2 regions of the Psychrosphaera aquimarina genome follow, and region 2 is predicted to be linked to the other one. Evidence: riboswitches for the same ligand, from Rfam matches in the RefSeq annotation. Region 2 holds a riboswitch; the other holds the start of a gene.
The links. Region 2 has a riboswitch for thiamine pyrophosphate ahead of thiC (phosphomethylpyrimidine synthase ThiC). Riboswitches for the same ligand answer to the same signal wherever they lie in the genome.
Positions count from the first base shown of each region.

Region 1 (9,288 bases), on a different contig from region 2:
GAACATATATTCTTTTTATTTGTCCGGACAAATTTAGTAACTGAGGTGCAAGAAGTCAATCGCAAGAACTAGCAGTAACTAGACGATTTGATATATGGCAAATAGGGGTGCGTAAATAGTCTTGATTACAGGACAAATCTGAACTTAATTGGAATAAAACTATGGTTTAAATTTATTATTAAAGGGACTTTATTGTATTTATTGGTATTTAGGGGAGGTTGGCGCTCTCGGCAGGAATCGAACCTGCGACTCATCCTCCGGAGGGACGCGTGAGATCCACTTCACCACGAGAGCGCACTGCATTAGGCTTGACCTAAAGCGCGAGCATTCTAATCAATTAAATAAGAATTGGCTAGTTTATAAAGGATTAACTTCATACTGATCGGCAATTAATAACACCACAAATTGCCCTCTACCTGTACCTATATTTACTAATATATGGTTTAATTTGGCGATTAATACTTCAAGTTTTATATTTATTGTGATTTTTACTTTTCAAAAGTAATGGATTTGGCTTAGTATAAAAGTAATTTAAACTAGTAATTTCAGTGTTTTTAGCTTTAATTACAAATTATCTTATTTTTCTTTGGAGAAGATATATGTCACTAATGACAATTGATGAAGTTGCTGAATTCCTAGGTGTGAAAGATGTTCGTGTTATTCGTTTAGAGCGTGAGCATTTGTTAAATGCGGCAGATAGAGATGCGGATGACAAACCATTATTCGACAAAGCCGATGTTGAAAAATATAAAGAAATCGCTTTACGTTTGGGCGGTCTTTAATACTCCAAATTCTGTAGAAATCGTATATACCTGTTTGTTTCTTGGTTATTTTTTTGAGCCCATGACAAACAGGTTAATGCGTATATCACTGACCAACTTTGTGCTACTGAAGTAAAACTTTTTTCCTTTAAATCTCTCTGTTTTAAATACACCTCGCATAACCCTGAAAATTCCTTGGCATTTAATTCAAATTCCACCGCTAATGTAGCTAAGTCCCAACGACCATCTCGTACCGTTGCATATTCCCAGTCGACTAACCCAATAGTTAAATCACTGGCTAAGATATTTCCGTCTGACAGATCCCCATGAATAAAGCTTAATATAGCCACGTTGTTTTTTATATTATCTTTGGCTTGTTGAAATACGTTTTTATAAGCTGGAGCGACATCGTTAATATCACAGGGTAATTCATAATTTAACGATTGCACTATGATATTAGGTAAATGCGTTACTTCTATCAGTCGATGAATATATACCAACACTTTACAAACCAATGGTAATTGTTCCAATAAACTCAGCTTAGTGAGATGGAAACCATCGAGTTTTGATGTCACCAGTAAATCGGTTCTTGAGTGAATAAACTCTGGCTGCGGGAGTTGTAACTCTAAAGGGGGTTGCGCTTTTTCCAATCGCTCTGATGTTAACGTTTCTGTTTTAGATTGCAGTTGCTCTAACCAAGAAAGCACTGCATATTCTTTTTGTTGAACATGCTCAGGTACTTGTTTAATAAATCTAATTTTGTCTTTATACGTCAGAAAGGCCGACGGGTGTCGACCTAAATCTATGATTGAGAATGATAAATAATCAGCATACTGCTCTGGCAAATAATTTAACCAAAACTCAGCCGTTATTAAGTCATGATTCATAATGTATTGCTTGATTAACCGGCAGTTGTTTACGCCAAATTAAATACCCTTGCCATGCAAGCCCAGTGTATAAAACAAATAATATTGCCGTAGGGTAGTAGTTCATTTCTACGTATAAAAATATCGATGCCAGATCGATGACTATCCAATACAACCAGTTTTCCAATACTTTTTGCGTCACCATGTAGGTTGTCATCACCGCAAACACCGTGGTGAATGAGTCTAGATAAGCCATTTTTGCGTGGGTGTGTTCATCCATAACGTAGCCTAATACAACAGAGATGACCGTAGCTGCAGCAATCCATTTTATATGTGTTGTAGCCGCCCAACTTACTATACTGGAACTGTCTGTCGCGCTAGCCGTTTTATCGGCTTTACGCCACTGCCACCAGCCATAAATGGCCATTAACAAATAATAGAAGCTTAACAAACTCTCCATTAACAATGCGCCTTGCCAGAATAAAATGGTATAAATTAAGGTTGAGATAAAGGCTGCCGGCCAACACCATAAACTTTCTTTCATTACTAGAATCAGATAGGCAAGCCCTAGAAACACCCCAACATATTCCCAACCTGACATAGCTTCAAAGCCAGCTAATATTTGCTCAAACATATTTATTCCTAAGCACAGTTAACTTGCGTATTTTTGGTACAAGTTACCTGGGATAAATTTACAAGCAAATACGGTGGTACCGTATAATTCAAAACTGGTTTTTAACTCTTGAGTTAATGCCTTCATAACCACATCGTAATCACCAAAAAGCTGAGTACTCATCACATTCGTGACGATAGTAATATCTTGATGTGTGTTGATGCGATCGATGAAATTTTGTATTGCGGCGACGTAATCTACCTCAGCTAAAGGGTACTTACTTATTTCTACACTTAATTGCATTTTTTGTCCTTGTTGCGCTCACATTAGAGAAACCTAATGTGAGTACTGTTTTAAGGTTATGTTGATAACTTATTAACGTTGAATGTACAGGCATTAAAATAGGTAATCGAGTCTAATGCCGATAACTCTTGGTTCACCAAATTGCTCGTAGTTTTTCGCAACCCAGCCATCTCTAGGATCATTGCCAAAATAGAAACCTCGTACACCATATTCTTCATCAGTTAAGTTACGCCCCCATAATGTGACATCAATAACGTCACCTTTATAAGTTAAGCTGGCATTAGCTAAGACGACGGAATCGGCCGTTTCATCATGACTATATGAATAATAAAATTCGTCTTTGCCAGTGAAAGATACATTAGCAATGATATTATCCGTCAGTTGCCAGTCGGCACCCAAGTTAAACTGATATTTTGGCGCGTGGGCTTGCTCTCTACCACTTATATTTACAGACACATCTTCGCCAGTGACAGGATCTTCTTCAAGGCGGTCAATATTGTCTATTTCCGTTTCTAGTAACGATAATCCAGCAAATACCTTGATGCTCTTGGTTAATTTATAATTAACGCTGGTTTCAACACCGTAATTTGAACCGGTAGGGACATTCGACAAATAACCAACAAACACAGGTACAACACTGTTATCCGTTAACCATTGTTTAATTTGCATGTCGTCACGTGTTGAGTAAAACAAGGTCGCCACGGCATTTAACTTATTGTCGTTTGAGTTATATTTTAAACCTAACTCAACATTAGTTAGTGTTTCAGGTTTAAAGCTCGCATGTTCTCTTAATTCAAAATAAAACTGCTGTAAGTTCGCATCATTAAGTTTGCTTAATGCTTCGCCATTTACGCCACCGGCTTTGAAACCTTGACTGACCCTAAAATAAGCTAAAAATGCATCATCGTATTGTTTGCTCGCAGTGAAATGTCCGCCCCACATAGTGTCATCAGTCGAACTTACCGTGCCGTTACTATCGGCATAATCACCTTGATAATTTTCAACTCTTAAGCCGGCCGTAATGTTAATACTGTCCGACAAAGCAAAACGTTTTTCACCATATAACGCGATATTCGCGACGTCATAATCACTTAAAAAGTCAGAGTCGTTCCAAGTATATTGACGGGTTAAATCTGCATTTTTTTGTTGGTTATATAGGCCAACCACCCAATCTTTGTCTTTGCTTGTTAAACGTAAATCAAGTTGATCTGCAGTACGTTTTCTAAAGTAATAATCGGTACTTGAATACCCGTCTGGATGGATTCCAGTAAATGACCAATCGTCGTTGTATTGACCGTAAGCCCAGTCTTCATCAAAACCATAATCTAGATCCGAATTCGAGTGGCTAATAAATAATTCTGCATCTGCAAATGAAAAGCCTTGGTATTTATTTGTCAGTGCTATTGCAGTGGTATCTTGTCTATCAAAACCAGGTTCATCAGACAAAGTAGTGCGATTTAAATCTAATGAAAATGAATCATATCCGTTATTAATATCAAACTTATGTAAAACCGCTTTCATTGTCCATTCTTGGCTCATTTCCACATCTAACATAGCGCGAACAGACAACTCATCAATACCATTGGTGTCTTTACGGCCTAAGTAGGTATTTTCAATATAACCGTCACCGTCTACTTTATTAACGGAGACTCGATATTCTGCTTTGTTATTTATGTCACCACCATACGCTGCAGCCAATTGCTGAAAACCGTAATTTCCCATAGAAACTCTAACTTTGCCTTCTTGACCAGACCCCGTTTCGGTACTCGCTAAGTTTATAAACCCAGCCATGGCATTTGCACCAACGCTGGTGCCTTGAGGCCCTTTGAAAACTTCTACTTGGTCAATATCGAATAAAGTAGCGGCATTAGCGATTTCTGAATAATCGATACGGTCAATAGCCACACCGACTGAAGGGTTAACCGGATCAACAAATTGGCTACGTTCACCGATACCACGAATTTGAAAAAAGCGCGCTCTTGAACTGCCTGACGAATAATTAATATTACCAACTTGTTGTAAAACATCTTGAATATGGTCTGCGCCGCTTTTTTCTAATGCAGCTTTGTTTATTACGTCGATTGAATTAGCGGCATTTTTAGCTGAGGTTGGTAATAACTCACCTTTAACTACAATTTTTTCGATTTCTTTTTTTGAATTTTCATCTGCAATAACAGGCAAAGCCATTGCTAAGCTGACAACAATTAAAGATGGTGCATATGTTTTCATTTGGTTCTCTTGTTTGTTCTATTTGAAAGACAAAAGAGCCGGTCGTAAGCGAGGATAAATTGATGTGTTTTTTAATGCATAACATTGAACGTGTTATGCCTCCATCCCTACGCCGGTACAAGCCGGATCAGGTTCTAAGGATTTGCTTGCGCATCTCAGTCCAAACTCGCCATTGAGTTTGAACACTCCTTGGTATTCGTAGGGAAGTGTAATTATCTATAGGTTAAATTACTAGGGTTATTTGTTGGTCAGACGTCTCATTGCTATATGAGGGATGCCATCTTCTAAGTACATGTCTGAAATTTGCTCAAAACCTAACGTATTATAAAATTTAGTTAAGTGCTGTTGGGCAGAAATGTGACAAGCGTGCTGCGGCCATAAGGTGTCCGCATGCGATAACGCTTCGCGCATCAGTTCATACCCTAAACTTTGTCCTCTGAATTTGTCAGATACAAGCACTCGACCAATGGCTGATTCATTTTTATAAACCACATCGGGGGCTAAAATTCGGCAGTAACTTGTAAGGTTATCTTGTTGATAATTAAACACATGTAATGTTTGTGGATCTCTGTCAATTTCATCTAAATCTGGGTAATAACATTCTTGTTCAACAACAAACACATCAATGCGTAATTTTAATATGTCATATAGTTCATCGGTCGTGAGTTGATCAAACCGTTTAACATGCCAATCTAAGTTTTTTTTCATATTAAATTTTAGCCAAGAAATGATGACTACAATTTAACGCGGTTTAATTAAATTGCCAACGTATAACTTGGCTTTAATCACTTCGCGCTGTATTCTACCCCCATATTTAGCCTTCTAATTGGTCACGTATTATGTTTTTACGAGTTCTGTACTGTGTTATTGCTATTTGTCTAATTGTTACGCCTCTAGTTAATGCAGATCCTATCCCCAAAGAATTAGAATGGTCAGATTTAGTGCCTAAAGGTTTTGATGCTGGCACTCCTGATATTGAACATATAGGCCAAGCGATGGCAGGACCGCAGACAATTAATGCACCTGTAGTAAAAGAATTAGATGGTCAACTTATTAAAATACCAGGTTTTGTTGTGCCGCTTGAAGGTGATGACAACAAAGTAACTGAGTTTCTACTTGTTCCTTATTTTGGCGCATGTGTTCATGTCCCCCCGCCGCCATCAAACCAACTAATCTATGTTACTTTTCCTGAAGGCGCACCTGCCGAAGCGATGTACGATCCAATATGGGTAATCGGTACATTGAGCACTGAAGAATGGAAAGGCGAATTAGCGCAAGTTGGTTACACTATGGTGGGTACTAAAGTTGCTCCTTATGACGACTTTTAGTTACCTAAACTAGAGCTAGATCAAGTCTTTCAGCAATAAATTAGTATAAAGTAATATACTTAATCTTATTAACTCATCATCTTTTGAGTTGTATTTTATTTTTATAAATCTGGATCATCCCATGAGTGATAAAATAGACATAAAAAATATCCCAAGTGACGTAAAAGTCTACCGCCCTGAAGCTGAGAAAGTACAACAGTACAATTTACGAAGCCGAATCTATGTAAGAGCAGTGAAAGGGTTACATCAGATGCTTAGACGCAGAATTGGCATCATATCTTTAGGACTGTTTGCATTATTACCATGGATTCAGTACGGCGACAGTCAAGCAATCTTATTTGATATTGCCAACCAAGAATTTAATATTTTTGGTCTTACTTTATGGCCTCAAGACCTGACTTTATTTGCCACGTTAATTATCATATCTGCTTATTTATTGTTTTTTGTTACTACTTTTTATGGGCGAGTATGGTGCGGATATATGTGTCCACAAACCGTTTGGACCTTTATGTTTATATGGTTCGAAGAGAAAATTGAGGGGACGGCAAATAAACGTAAACGCCTAGACTCTTTGCCTTTGAGCTTCGAAAAAGTATGGAAAAAAGGCCTTAAACACACATCTTGGGTCATAGTGTCGTTATTAACATCACTCACCTTCATTGGTTACTTTGTGCCAATCGATCAATTATTTGTAGAGTTTTTCACATTACAAAGCTCAGGTCTTATTGTGGGCTGGACTTTATTTTTTGCTGGCTGTACCTACGCAAATGCTGGTTGGATGCGTGAAATAATGTGTTTACACATTTGTCCTTACGCGCGTTTTCAATCGTCTATGTTTGATAAAGACACATTTACGGTTACTTATGATGAAAAACGTGGTGAAAAACGTGGCCCAAGATCGCGCAAAAAAGATCACAAAGAGTTGGGGTTAGGTGACTGTATTGACTGTAACTTGTGTGTTCAAGTTTGTCCTACCGGTATTGATATCCGTAATGGCTTGCAATACGAATGTATAAATTGTGGTGCTTGTATCGATGCCTGTGACGAAACCATGGATAAAATGAATTATGAAAGAGGACTGATCTCCTACACCACTGAACATAGTTTAGAAGGTAAAAAAACTCATATTCTTAGACCTAAATTATTTGGTTACTTGCTCGTTATTATTATTATGACGGTGGCTTTTGTTTGGCAAATCACCTCTCGACAACCTTTAGAGTTAAATATAGACAGAGATCGCACCGCACTGTATCGAGAAAATAGTGATGGGTTAATCGAAAATACGTTCACGTTATTAATTTTAAATAAGAGCCAACAAGACAATACTTATACGGTAAACATCGAAGGGTTGGATAATTTTAAATATTTCGGTGATAAAGAAGTGAATGTTTTAGCTGGGGAAGCTTATACTCTGCCTATTAGTTTGGCCGTTGACCCATACGATTTAGACAAACCAGTTACTAACATAGTAATCACGGTGACCTCTAAAGATGGTGAAGTGAAAGTGTATGAAGAGTCTCGATTCTTCAAAGGACGTTAATGAGCAATTTTGATTTTTCAAATCTTGGCCCAGATCTTATTTTAGATGCCATTGAATCTGTCGGTATTTATCCTGAATCTGGGCTGTTGCCCCTTAACAGTTATGAAAATCGTGTCTATCAATTTAAAGCCGACGATAGTCAGCGTTATGTTGTTAAATTTTACCGTCCAGAACGATGGAGTGATGACACGATTTTAGAGGAACACACGTTCTGTGATGAGTTATTAGCTCATGATGTGCCACTAGCCGCTCCCATCAAAATCGACGGGAAAACTTTATTTGAATTTAACGACTTCCGCTTTTGCATATTCAAAAGTGTTGGTGGTCGCATGTTTGAATTAGACAACTTAGACCAACTTGAATGGTTGGGACGTTTATTGGGTAAATTACATAAGGCCAGTTCTAACAGCTTGTTTCAATCCAGAGATACCATCAATATTGAGCAAGAACTGAAAGCCTCGACTGAGGTAATTAAACAAGTAAACTTTATTCCTCCATATTTACAAAATACTTTTTTTAGTGATTTAGCCTTATTAACTGAACGTACTTTAGAGCATAACAATACTAATTATAGAACGATCAAGTTACATGGCGATTGCCATGCTGGGAATATTTTGTGGCAATCTCATGATGCGAAAAGTGATGCCATTTTGGTTGATTTTGATGACTGTTTAAATGGCCCAGCTATCCAAGATATATGGATGATGTTAAATGGTGATCGACAAGAGAAATTGATGCAACTAGATGTACTTATCAATGCGTATGAAGAGTTCCATGATTTTAACCACGCTGAGTTTTCATTAATAGAGCCATTACGTGCTCGAAGAATGGTAAATTATATGGCATGGATTTCTAATCGATGGTCAGATCCTGCTTTTCCTCGTAACTTTTCTTGGTTTGCTACTGATAAATACTGGGAACAACAAATTTTAGCGATGAAAGAACAAATTGCAGCGTTAAACGAAGCAACTTTAAAGCTATTCCCATAGTCAGAAGAACGACATATCAAATAACTTAACCAAGGTTGTAATGTGATATTACAAAAGTAATAATTCGTTAACGATTCAATTTTAAATACAACACAGTTTTTTCAAATAGGAAATACATTCGATGAAAAATTTAATCACATTAGTTATGGCAATATTTATGGTTGCCACTGCATCATCTGCTGAAGAAATAAAAGAGGGTGTGCATTATGAAGTTATTGCCACCACTACAACTGCAACTCCAGAAGTAAAAGAATTTTTTTCCTATTACTGCCCACATTGTCATAACTTTGAACCTCTAGCTGATAGCCTTAAAAAAGCCGCGAAAACGGATAACTTTAAATTTGTAAAAAGCCACGTAGATTTTTTACCAGCAGCAGGACCGGACATTCAAATGATGTTAACTAAAGCTTTGGTTACTTCTGAGGTATTAAATGTTCCAGCGGCTTCTAAAGCAATTTTTGAATATATACATAATCAACGTGGTGTATTCACTAAAGAAAAAGACATTCGTGATCTGTTTTTAATTCACAATGTTGATGGTGAAAAATTTGATAAAGCCTTTAACAGCTTTGCCGTTAAAGCAGCAGCGAATAAAATGAAAAAAGAACAAGACTCTTTATCTCGTCGTCGTGTTCTTACCGGTGTTCCAACATTTATTG
Region 1 is NZ_JAWCUA010000003.1:147,980-157,267, forward strand. Features, by position in the region: tRNA gene RT723_RS03825 (tRNA-Arg) at 220-294, opposite strand; gene RT723_RS03830 (MerR family transcriptional regulator) at 600-782, shown strand; gene RT723_RS03835 (phosphotransferase family protein) at 779-1,648, opposite strand; gene pnuC (nicotinamide riboside transporter PnuC) at 1,638-2,267, opposite strand; gene RT723_RS03845 (YkoF family thiamine/hydroxymethylpyrimidine-binding protein) at 2,280-2,543, opposite strand; gene RT723_RS03850 (TonB-dependent receptor) at 2,637-4,772, opposite strand; TPP riboswitch at 4,860-4,972, opposite strand; gene RT723_RS03855 (GNAT family N-acetyltransferase) at 5,010-5,480, opposite strand; gene RT723_RS03860 (DUF3299 domain-containing protein) at 5,612-6,100, shown strand; gene ccoG (cytochrome c oxidase accessory protein CcoG) at 6,222-7,640, shown strand; gene RT723_RS03870 (serine/threonine protein kinase) at 7,640-8,629, shown strand; gene RT723_RS03875 (thiol:disulfide interchange protein DsbA/DsbL) at 8,751-9,288, shown strand, end outside.
Region 1: it holds a riboswitch for thiamine pyrophosphate, as region 2 does, so the genes downstream of both, RT723_RS03850 (TonB-dependent receptor) here and thiC (phosphomethylpyrimidine synthase ThiC) in region 2, are expected to answer to the same signal.

Region 2 (9,288 bases):
TCGGCACTCACACTGGTTAAATGTTGATCATCAGGACTAAATGCAATACCAAACACTGAGCCTTGGTGGCCAGAAAAGGTCTTAACTAAAGCACCAGAGTTTACATCCCAGATTCGTACATTAGCATCATAACTTGCAGTTGCTAAATACTGGCCATCATGACTAAAGCTTAAGCTAGGCACCCCTACTGGATGAAGTAAAGAATGTAAAATTTTACCATTTTCCCGATGCCAAATTTTAACAACAGGATGATAACCAGAACTGGCAATTAAATTGTTATTCGGATGGAAGTCTAAGGTACAGACACTATTTTTATGGGTCTGACAAATGTTGTATTGCTTTTTTACATCGTCATCGGTGAAAGCTTGTTCACTGGTTGTCGCACAACCACTTGAGATAGAAAATATTAACGCTATTAATATCTTAGTTAATTTATTTATCCGTTTCTTCATACGCAAGAGACTACCTTTGGTGATCATATCTACTTTTACCCTTTATCTAACATAAAGTTAATCATTTCACCCAACCATCTTGATAATGTTCTATCACATAACCAATTAGTTTGTTTTGTATCAATAGAACAAGGGGAAAAAACACTATATTAGTATATCCTTAATTTGATACAATATTACCCTAAATACGAACATTTACCCCACTTATCATAGGATAGTTACAGTTTGAAAGTTACGTATATTTATCCTATTTATTTTTTGGCAATGACCATGTTATTCACCTCTTTTTTTGCAGTAGCAAACGAGTGTGATCTCCCTTCTAAAAACTGTTTATCTTGGGTTAATAATCAACTCAAAAATACCAAGCCAAACACAATGAATTGGTACAATTTAAAGTTGTGGCAATTAGATTCTTTAGTGACTGTCAAAGAGTTTAAGTTATTAAGACAAGAGCTAGACGAACTAGAACGTGTTCTAAGTCATCCACCTATGTTTGTTTCTTACTTAAACATTTATAGAGCAAAGCTGTTACTTATTGATGGCGAAAAAGAACAAGCACTCGCATTAATTGAAAAATCGGTAGCCGATTTATCCAGTTTAAATAAGTCCTTCCATAGCCCAATGCGTTTAGTCACTATTGCTAACTTAATGATTAACTTAAAACGTTATGAAGAAGCCCTTAGTTTATTAAAGGAAATAGAACAAGACTATAAGGGCAGTAGAGACTCACACCTAAAACTAGAATTATACGGTAACTTAGGGCATAGCTATCGTTTTTTAAAACAATATGAAGACGCTTTATTAAATTACCAAACCTCCTTACAGCACGCTATCGACTTACAGATAGAGCAGCAAATTGCCACACTCTATATCCATGTAGCTCGTATGCATATGGTACTTGGGGATGCTAAAAAAAGTGAAGATAACTATTTAAATGCAGTATTTCATGCAATTCAAGATGCCAGAACAGCCACTATCATTAACGCAAAGGTATATTTAGCCTCTTTCTACATAGATCAGGAAGCATTATCTAAAGCTAAGTCCGTCGTTGAAGATATTGACCCCAACCAGATTGAAGCACACCAATTTAAAAGATGGGAAGTGATAACGGAAGCCCTTAAAAACTTCCGTTGATATCTGGGCTTACATCACCATTAACTGGTTTTGTCAGGGTGTTTAGCCGGGATTATTCGATAATAGTTTCTTACATATTCCATTGATGCATCCAAATCATCCACGACGATACTTGGGCCAAATCCCATTTCTTTCTTTTTATAATCTAGATGTACCAAATACACAGGAACTTGGGCTTCTTTTGCTATTCGTAAAAAACCGTTTTTCCACTTAGGCACATGGTGACGGGTGCCTTCAGGCGCAAGTGCAAATACCATAGATTCCGAGTGATTAAATTCATTCACAATTTGGCCGACGACCCCTCCTGCTTGTTTTCGATTAATTGGCATCCCCCCTAACCCACCAAGTAATGACTTGATTGGCCAAATAAATATCTGATGTTTCGCTCCCCACACCAGTTTAATGTCCATTGCTAACACTGCAAAAATGGCAATGAAAAAGTCCCAATTAGATGTATGTGGTGCAACACAAATTACACATTTTTTATCTGCAGGAAACTCGCCTTTGATCTGCCAACCTAATAATCCCAACATGCTTCGACCGAACCATCGAGTTAATCGATTCCCTAACCTTGAGTGATGTGTTTGTAATTCAGGTATTGTATTTTTACGTGATGTCATTTTAACGGACCTAATAATTCGCTTTAAAGTAGGAGTTAACTAATGTGATTACCATATAATAAAACCACATAAGCGGCAAAATGTTCCTGTGAACTTATTCACATAAACCGTTAAAAATTAGTATTAATGTGATAAGTCAGCACTAACAAAGTTAACATTGTTGGCTTATTTGCCCAAGCTAGGTATGGTGAGCGACATACTTTAATTAATTCCAGTTAGGCAAATATATGAAAATCAACGACATTGCAAAACAGAACTATGAATGGGTTGAAAAAATGGGATGGCATAATAAAACCACCCTAGAAGCTTTGGCACTCGTTGCATCTGAAGTTGGTGAAGCTATTAACGAATGCAGAAATGAAAAGCCAACCGATGCCTTTGGTGAAGAACTTGCCGATATAGTATTAAGAGTATTAGACATTGCGCACTGGCAAGGGATAGACCTTGAAAAGGAGATCCATGCCAAAATGCAGAAAAATCAGTTAAGAGGTACTAGGGGGAGAAGTAAATAACGTCTCCCCGATTTTTTAATTAATCTAACGCCCAATGGTTTGTTTTGCTCAAGGCTTCAACGTCACCAAGAGGTAAAGGTCTGGCGTATAAGTAACCCTGCCCTTGATCACAACCTAACTCTATTAACAAACTAGCGTGTTCGGATAACTCGATCCCTTCAGCGATAACGGTTAAGTTGAACCCTCTTGCCATATTTATAATCGTTTCGATTAACGCACTATCAGACAGATCTGTATGCATTTCTTTAACAAATGCCTGATCAATTTTTAATTTATCAATTGGGAAGTGTTTTAAATATGACAACGATGAATAACCAGTTCCAAAGTCATCAATAGCAATGCTTACACCGAGTTCTTTTAGTTGTTTAAACAACTCCATAATTGCATCAGCCCGTTTCATGATTGCATTTTCAGTTATTTCTAACTCCAATCCTTTAGGGTCAATCCCACTCTTTTCAATCTGTTGTTTAATGTCATTAAAAAAGTCACCAAAACCAAAATCACGCGGTGAAATATTCAATGACAAACAACCAGTAAAACCACGATCCTGCCAAACTTTCAACTGTTTACAGCCTTGCTCTAACACCCACTTTGAAATGTCATGGATGATCCCACGTTCTTCTGCTAACTCTATAAATTCACTTGCAGACAACAAGCCTTTTTCAGGATGATTCCAACGAATTAATGCTTCAACGCCAGTTAAAGCCCCAGTTAATAAATCAACTTGGGGTTGGTAAAACAGTTCGAGCTCATTTTGTTCAATCGCATGTTTCAGCTGCACAGACAATTTCAACTTCACGTCTGCTTGTTGCAACAAGGATTCGGTATAAAATGAATAGGTATTACGGCCATTTTGTTTTGCTCTGTACATTGCCGCATCGGCGAAAGTGACTAAATTCTCTGCGTCTTTTGCATCGTTAGGGAAAATAGATATACCTATACTCGTACCAATAAACACCTCATTCTCACCACTGAGCATAAATGGTTTATTGATGTCGTTAATTATATCTTGAGCCACCAAGATCAAATCATCTAAGTGAGCAACGCCTTCAACTAAAAGAACAAATTCATCACCACCTATTCTGGAAACGGTATCTGACTGACGCATTCGGTCTGACATTCTATTTGCTACTTGTTTAAGTAATTCGTCCCCTGCAACATGACCTAAACTGTCGTTCACAATTTTAAACTTATCTAAATCAATAAATAAAACCGCTAACTTACTATCTTGTCTTTTCGCTAGTCCAATGGCATGTTTCAACCGAGACTTAAGCATCAATCGATTTGGTAACCCCGTTAATGCATCATAATGCGCTAACCTCTCTAACCTTTGCTCTGATTGTTTTAGGCGTGTTATATCAGAGAAAACCCCCACATAATTAATCAGCTCACCGTATTCATCTTCCACTTTACTGATAGACAATAACTCAGGGTAAACATCGCCATTTTTACGTCTATTCCAAATTTCGCCACGCCAAAACCCTAAGGTATCCACCTGAGAAAACATCTCAGCAAAAAATTCAGGACCATGTCGATTTGAGCTTAATATTGCAGGCGTCTTACCGATAGAGTCCGCTTCTTCATAACCGGTTATCGCCGTAAAACCATGGTTAACTGCAATTATTCTTTGATTTGGGTCCGTTATTAATACGCCTTCCTGTGAGTTTTCAAATACTTTTGCATCTAGCTGTAACTTCTTCTCAATTTCAACTCGTTTTGTGATGTCATGAATGATTGAAAATAATATAGGTGTGTCATCGACCATCATTGGCGAAGTGTGGACCTCAACTTGCCTAATTGTACCGTCTGCTAATTTATGCGGAAATACGGAAAATTTTTGTTCAATATCAAGCGATCTTGCATGTTCAGACTCCGCTTTATCTATTGGAAAACCGCTCAAGTCTTGTATGCGTTTTTTACGCAGTTGCTGGTGGCTGTAACCATAGAATTCAATTGCAGAATCGTTAGCATCTATAATTTTTCCGGAAGTTTGTTCGATAAGAAACATAACCGAATCATGATCTTTAAAGAAAGTTCGGAAACGCTGCTCAGACTCTAATAGCTTTTTAATCGCATCTCTGTGAAGTAATTCAATATTTTGTTTTTGACGAAGGATCAAAAATGTAATCATAAAGATAACTAACGCTAGAGACCAAACCACTAAGTTAATGGAATATGTTAACCAACCTTCTATAGGTTCTGCCGCTATGCGCCAACTGCCATAAGGTAAATTTATGTCGAGTTGTGCTGGCGAAGTATCAAAGATACTAAGGTCACCAAAAAATATTTCTCCATTGGTACCACTGGCGTTCTTACCTCTTAACCCAATCTTAAGGTGATTTTGAGACGTTATCCCACTATCTGATAATATACTTTTATAATCTAAAACAATGGAAGCAATGCCCCATAAATCACCAGTAGACGACACAAATATAGGTTGTCTGGCAATGAGTCCAACTCCACCTTGGACTAAATTTAAGGGCCCTGCGACTATGATCTTATTTAAATTTACGGATTGAATGGCGGCGAGTTTTTGCTCAAGATTTTTTTGTAATCTAAACCAATTGCTTTTTCATTGCCTGCCATAGGGTACATGTGAGAAATGACGAGATCTTTTGCTAAGGCGATATTACGTATTCGGTTATCACTAATTAATGTCTCTCGTGCGAACAATTCAAACTGCTGCTGCGTAAGGTCTGGATTTAACGCAGCGTAAGTTATCAATCCTTGGGGTAACTTCAAGTTTTCATTAATCAGAAATTCAAGTCGAGCTCGAAAGTCAGAAAGCGCACGAGTAACCATAACAACTTGCTCTTGACGATCATGTGTAAATTTCGAATACTCAAAAAAAGCTAAAAAACTAAAGATAAGAAAAGAGGCAAAAACGATACTAAGGGTAAACTTCTTCTTAGGATTTTTATAATACTTTTGTTTTTTCACACAGATCCAAGTGCACTAAGTGCTATTAATTATTTGCGTATTTAACCGTAATAGCATTATAAATACCAGTGGAAAAACCTTTTGTTTTTCTAGGCTAAAGGGCGTTACAAGCTGAGTTCTCAACACATTAATTTAATGTGTGAAATCAGTTCCAAATCAGAAGAATAGAATAATCCTCAATATATTCAACATTTAAGCTTAATAATTGAGATTACTTAGCCAAATGAACCATCCAAAAAAACGCAACGCCTGATATTTAAATGATACTTTATATTGCCGTTAATTAGGGGGAATATAAATAAGGAGCCTTCCCCTGGAAATTTTTGTCTGGAACAAATTTTAACAGCCATAGGCTGGCCGCTTGCGGTGAAATATATGGACGTATTTCATAATCTAACCTCGCGAAGCGAGCGTTCGATTGTGTTGAGACACCATCTTATTATTCCCAACTGCATAACATTGAAATTGAGATCAACTCAATTACAGCAAGATATATTTAATTTGAATTTAATAATATAAGAATGGGGAATATTAAGATGGTGCTCTCCCGGAAAAATTTGTCGGGAACAAATTTTAACAGCCGTAGGCTGGCCGCTTGCGGTGAAATACATGGACGTATTTCATAATCTAACCTCGCGCAGCGAGCGTTCGATTGTGTCGGGCTTAATTTTAATATCCGCCAATGCATATTGTGCAAACGATAAGCGTGCGAAAAACATTCAGACTGAATAACATTTGAAATTGGCGTTAAATAATTGAGGGAATATTAAGATGGTGCCTCGACCCGGAGCATGAATGTCTGGAACATTCATCAACAGCTTTAGCTGGCCCGTAGGGCTTGATGTTGTTCCATTTGCTTATTTACACAATCAGCAAACCAAAACATGCTTGACTCTCTACTCCGGTTTTTATGCAAAGGTCACTGGTTGAAATAGTTAGTACCTACATCCATTTAATTTCTTAAACATGTTTTGTCATGTCTACGATAGGTTTAAAAATCGTTTATGCTTCGCTAAATTGATTTGACGTAGACAGCTATGCCTACAACAATTTATCTCGACTAAACAATTTTTAATTCCTACTGAATTCGCAAATAAACAAGCGTAACAACATATTCATGTATGTACTGAGTCATCGAACTGAGCGAAGCGAACGTTCGATGTGTCGAGAACTATCTTATTCCCTTTAGAAACTAACGTAATATGAACAAATAACAGAATTATTGAATGATGAGTTTAACTAATGAATAAGTGTATTTAGAAGGGAATAAGATGGTGCCTCGACCCGGAATCGAACCAGGGACACGAGGATTTTCAATCCTCTGCTCTACCGACTGAGCTATCGAGGCACATAGTGTGCTTTTTACTTTTGGTACTGTTTAAAAGAGTGGTGCCGACTGCCGGAGTCGAACTGGCGACCTACTGATTACAAGTCAGTTGCTCTACCAACTGAGCTAAGTCGGCACATGATCTTTTAACAAGAACACCGTTAAATTGCCGTATCTATAAAGAAATGGTGCCTCGACCCGGAATCGAACCAGGGACACGAGGATTTTCAATCCTCTGCTCTACCGACTGAGCTATCGAGGCGAATTTAACGGCAGGGAGGATAAAGAAAATAAGGTCAGATAGCAATAGAATTTTTACAAATAATCCTAGCATCCCCTTTACTTGGTTGATATTCAAACAACCTGTTTAAAAGGCAAACTAAATTACACATCCAATATGGTGCTTTACAAATAAGTTATAACGTTAAAACCGTGTATTTGGGGTTGCGCTGAAAAATTGAATAGCTTAGTATCGCCTCGACTTGTCGGAGTGCCAATTACATTTTTGTGTTGGCTGAGATCGCGAAAGCGGGATCCGTAGAACCTGATTCAGACTAATATCTGCGAAGGAAACAAGGGAAATAACACCCGTTTTAGTATTTCACCCGCCCTGGGCGAATCTTAGTAAAATAGGTATTACAAAGCTCCTGTAAATCTACACTCCGTCTTTTGTGCTCAATATTTTGAGCGAATTAACCAAAAGGCAGAAACCATGACTAAACTTACTCGCCGCGAACGTCGCGCACAAGCCGAACAATTTTTAACAAACTGTTCCAACCAACGTTTCCCAAACTCAAAAAAAGTCTATATCGAAGGAAGCACCTACCCGATTAAAGTAGGTATGCGTGAAATATCCTTAGCCGATTCACTCGTAGGCGGTAGCCAAGACAACCCTATTTTAGAACCTAATCAACCTATTCGTGTATATGACACATCCGGCCCTTATACCGACGAAGATACGCAAATTGACGTACATAAAGGGTTAGCTAAATTACGTGCTAGTTGGATTGAAGCCAGAGACGATACCGAAGTATTAGAAGGGGCAACCTCGGGTTATAGTCAACAACGTTTGGCTGACGAAGGCTTAGATCATATTCGTTTTGAAAATCTACCTAAAGTACGCCGTGCCTTACCGGGTAAAAACGTGACTCAAATGCATTACGCTCGTAAAGGTATTATCACGCCAGAAATGGAATATATTGCCATTCGTGAGAACCTAAAACGACAACAACTTAATGACGAGATGTTAACCCAACAACACCCAGGCCAAAGCTTTGGAGCTAGCATTCCAAATGAAATCACTGCTGAATTTGTAAGAGATGAAGTGGCTCGAGGTCGCGCCATCATTCCATCAAACATTAATCATCCAGAAGCTGAACCTATGATCATTGGCCGTAACTTTTTAATCAAAGTAAACGCCAACATAGGTAACTCAGCGGTTACATCGTCTATTGAAGAAGAAGTAGAAAAACTAGTTTGGTCTACCAAGTGGGGTGCCGACACCGTAATGGATTTATCGACGGGACGTTATATTCATGAAACCCGTGAATGGATCATTCGTAATTCTCCTGTGCCAATTGGCACAGTCCCTATTTACCAAGCACTAGAAAAAGTAAATGGCGTTGCCGAAGATTTAACGTGGGAAATTTTCCGTGACACCTTAATAGAACAAGCTGAACAAGGGGTGGATTACTTTACTATCCACGCCGGTGTCTTGCTTAGGTATGTGCCTATGACCGCAAAACGTGTGACCGGAATTGTCTCCCGTGGTGGATCTATTATGGCTAAATGGTGTTTGTCACATCACAAAGAAAACTTCTTATACACGCATTTTGAAGACATTTGTGAGATATGTAAAAAGTACGATGTATCTTTCTCATTAGGTGATGGTTTAAGACCTGGCTCGGTTGCTGATGCTAACGATGAAGCGCAATTTAGTGAATTACGCACCTTAGGTGAATTAACTAAAATTGCGTGGAAACATGATGTGCAAACCATCATCGAAGGTCCAGGACATGTACCTTTACACATGATAAAAGAAAACATGGAACAACAATTAGAACATTGTGGCGAAGCGCCTTTTTATACTTTGGGGCCATTAACCACAGATATAGCTCCGGGTTACGATCATATAACCTCTGGTATTGGTGCCGCTAATATTGGCTGGTACGGTTGTGCCATGTTGTGTTACGTAACACCTAAAGAGCACTTAGGTTTACCCAATAAAGAAGATGTTAAAGAAGGATTGATCACTTACAAAATAGCGGCACACGCGGGTGATTTAGCCAAAGGGCATCCTGGCG
Region 2 is NZ_JAWCUA010000010.1:434,662-443,949, reverse strand. Features, by position in the region: gene RT723_RS13950 (WD40 repeat domain-containing protein) at 1-452, opposite strand, end outside; gene RT723_RS13945 (tetratricopeptide repeat protein) at 723-1,586, shown strand; gene RT723_RS13940 (1-acyl-sn-glycerol-3-phosphate acyltransferase) at 1,607-2,206, opposite strand; gene RT723_RS13935 (MazG nucleotide pyrophosphohydrolase domain-containing protein) at 2,434-2,718, shown strand; gene RT723_RS13930 (sensor domain-containing protein) at 2,738-5,146, opposite strand; gene RT723_RS13925 (hypothetical protein) at 5,227-5,658, opposite strand; tRNA gene RT723_RS13920 (tRNA-Phe) at 6,931-7,006, opposite strand; tRNA gene RT723_RS13915 (tRNA-Thr) at 7,046-7,121, opposite strand; tRNA gene RT723_RS13910 (tRNA-Phe) at 7,172-7,247, opposite strand; TPP riboswitch at 7,462-7,574, shown strand; gene thiC (phosphomethylpyrimidine synthase ThiC) at 7,698-9,288, shown strand, end outside.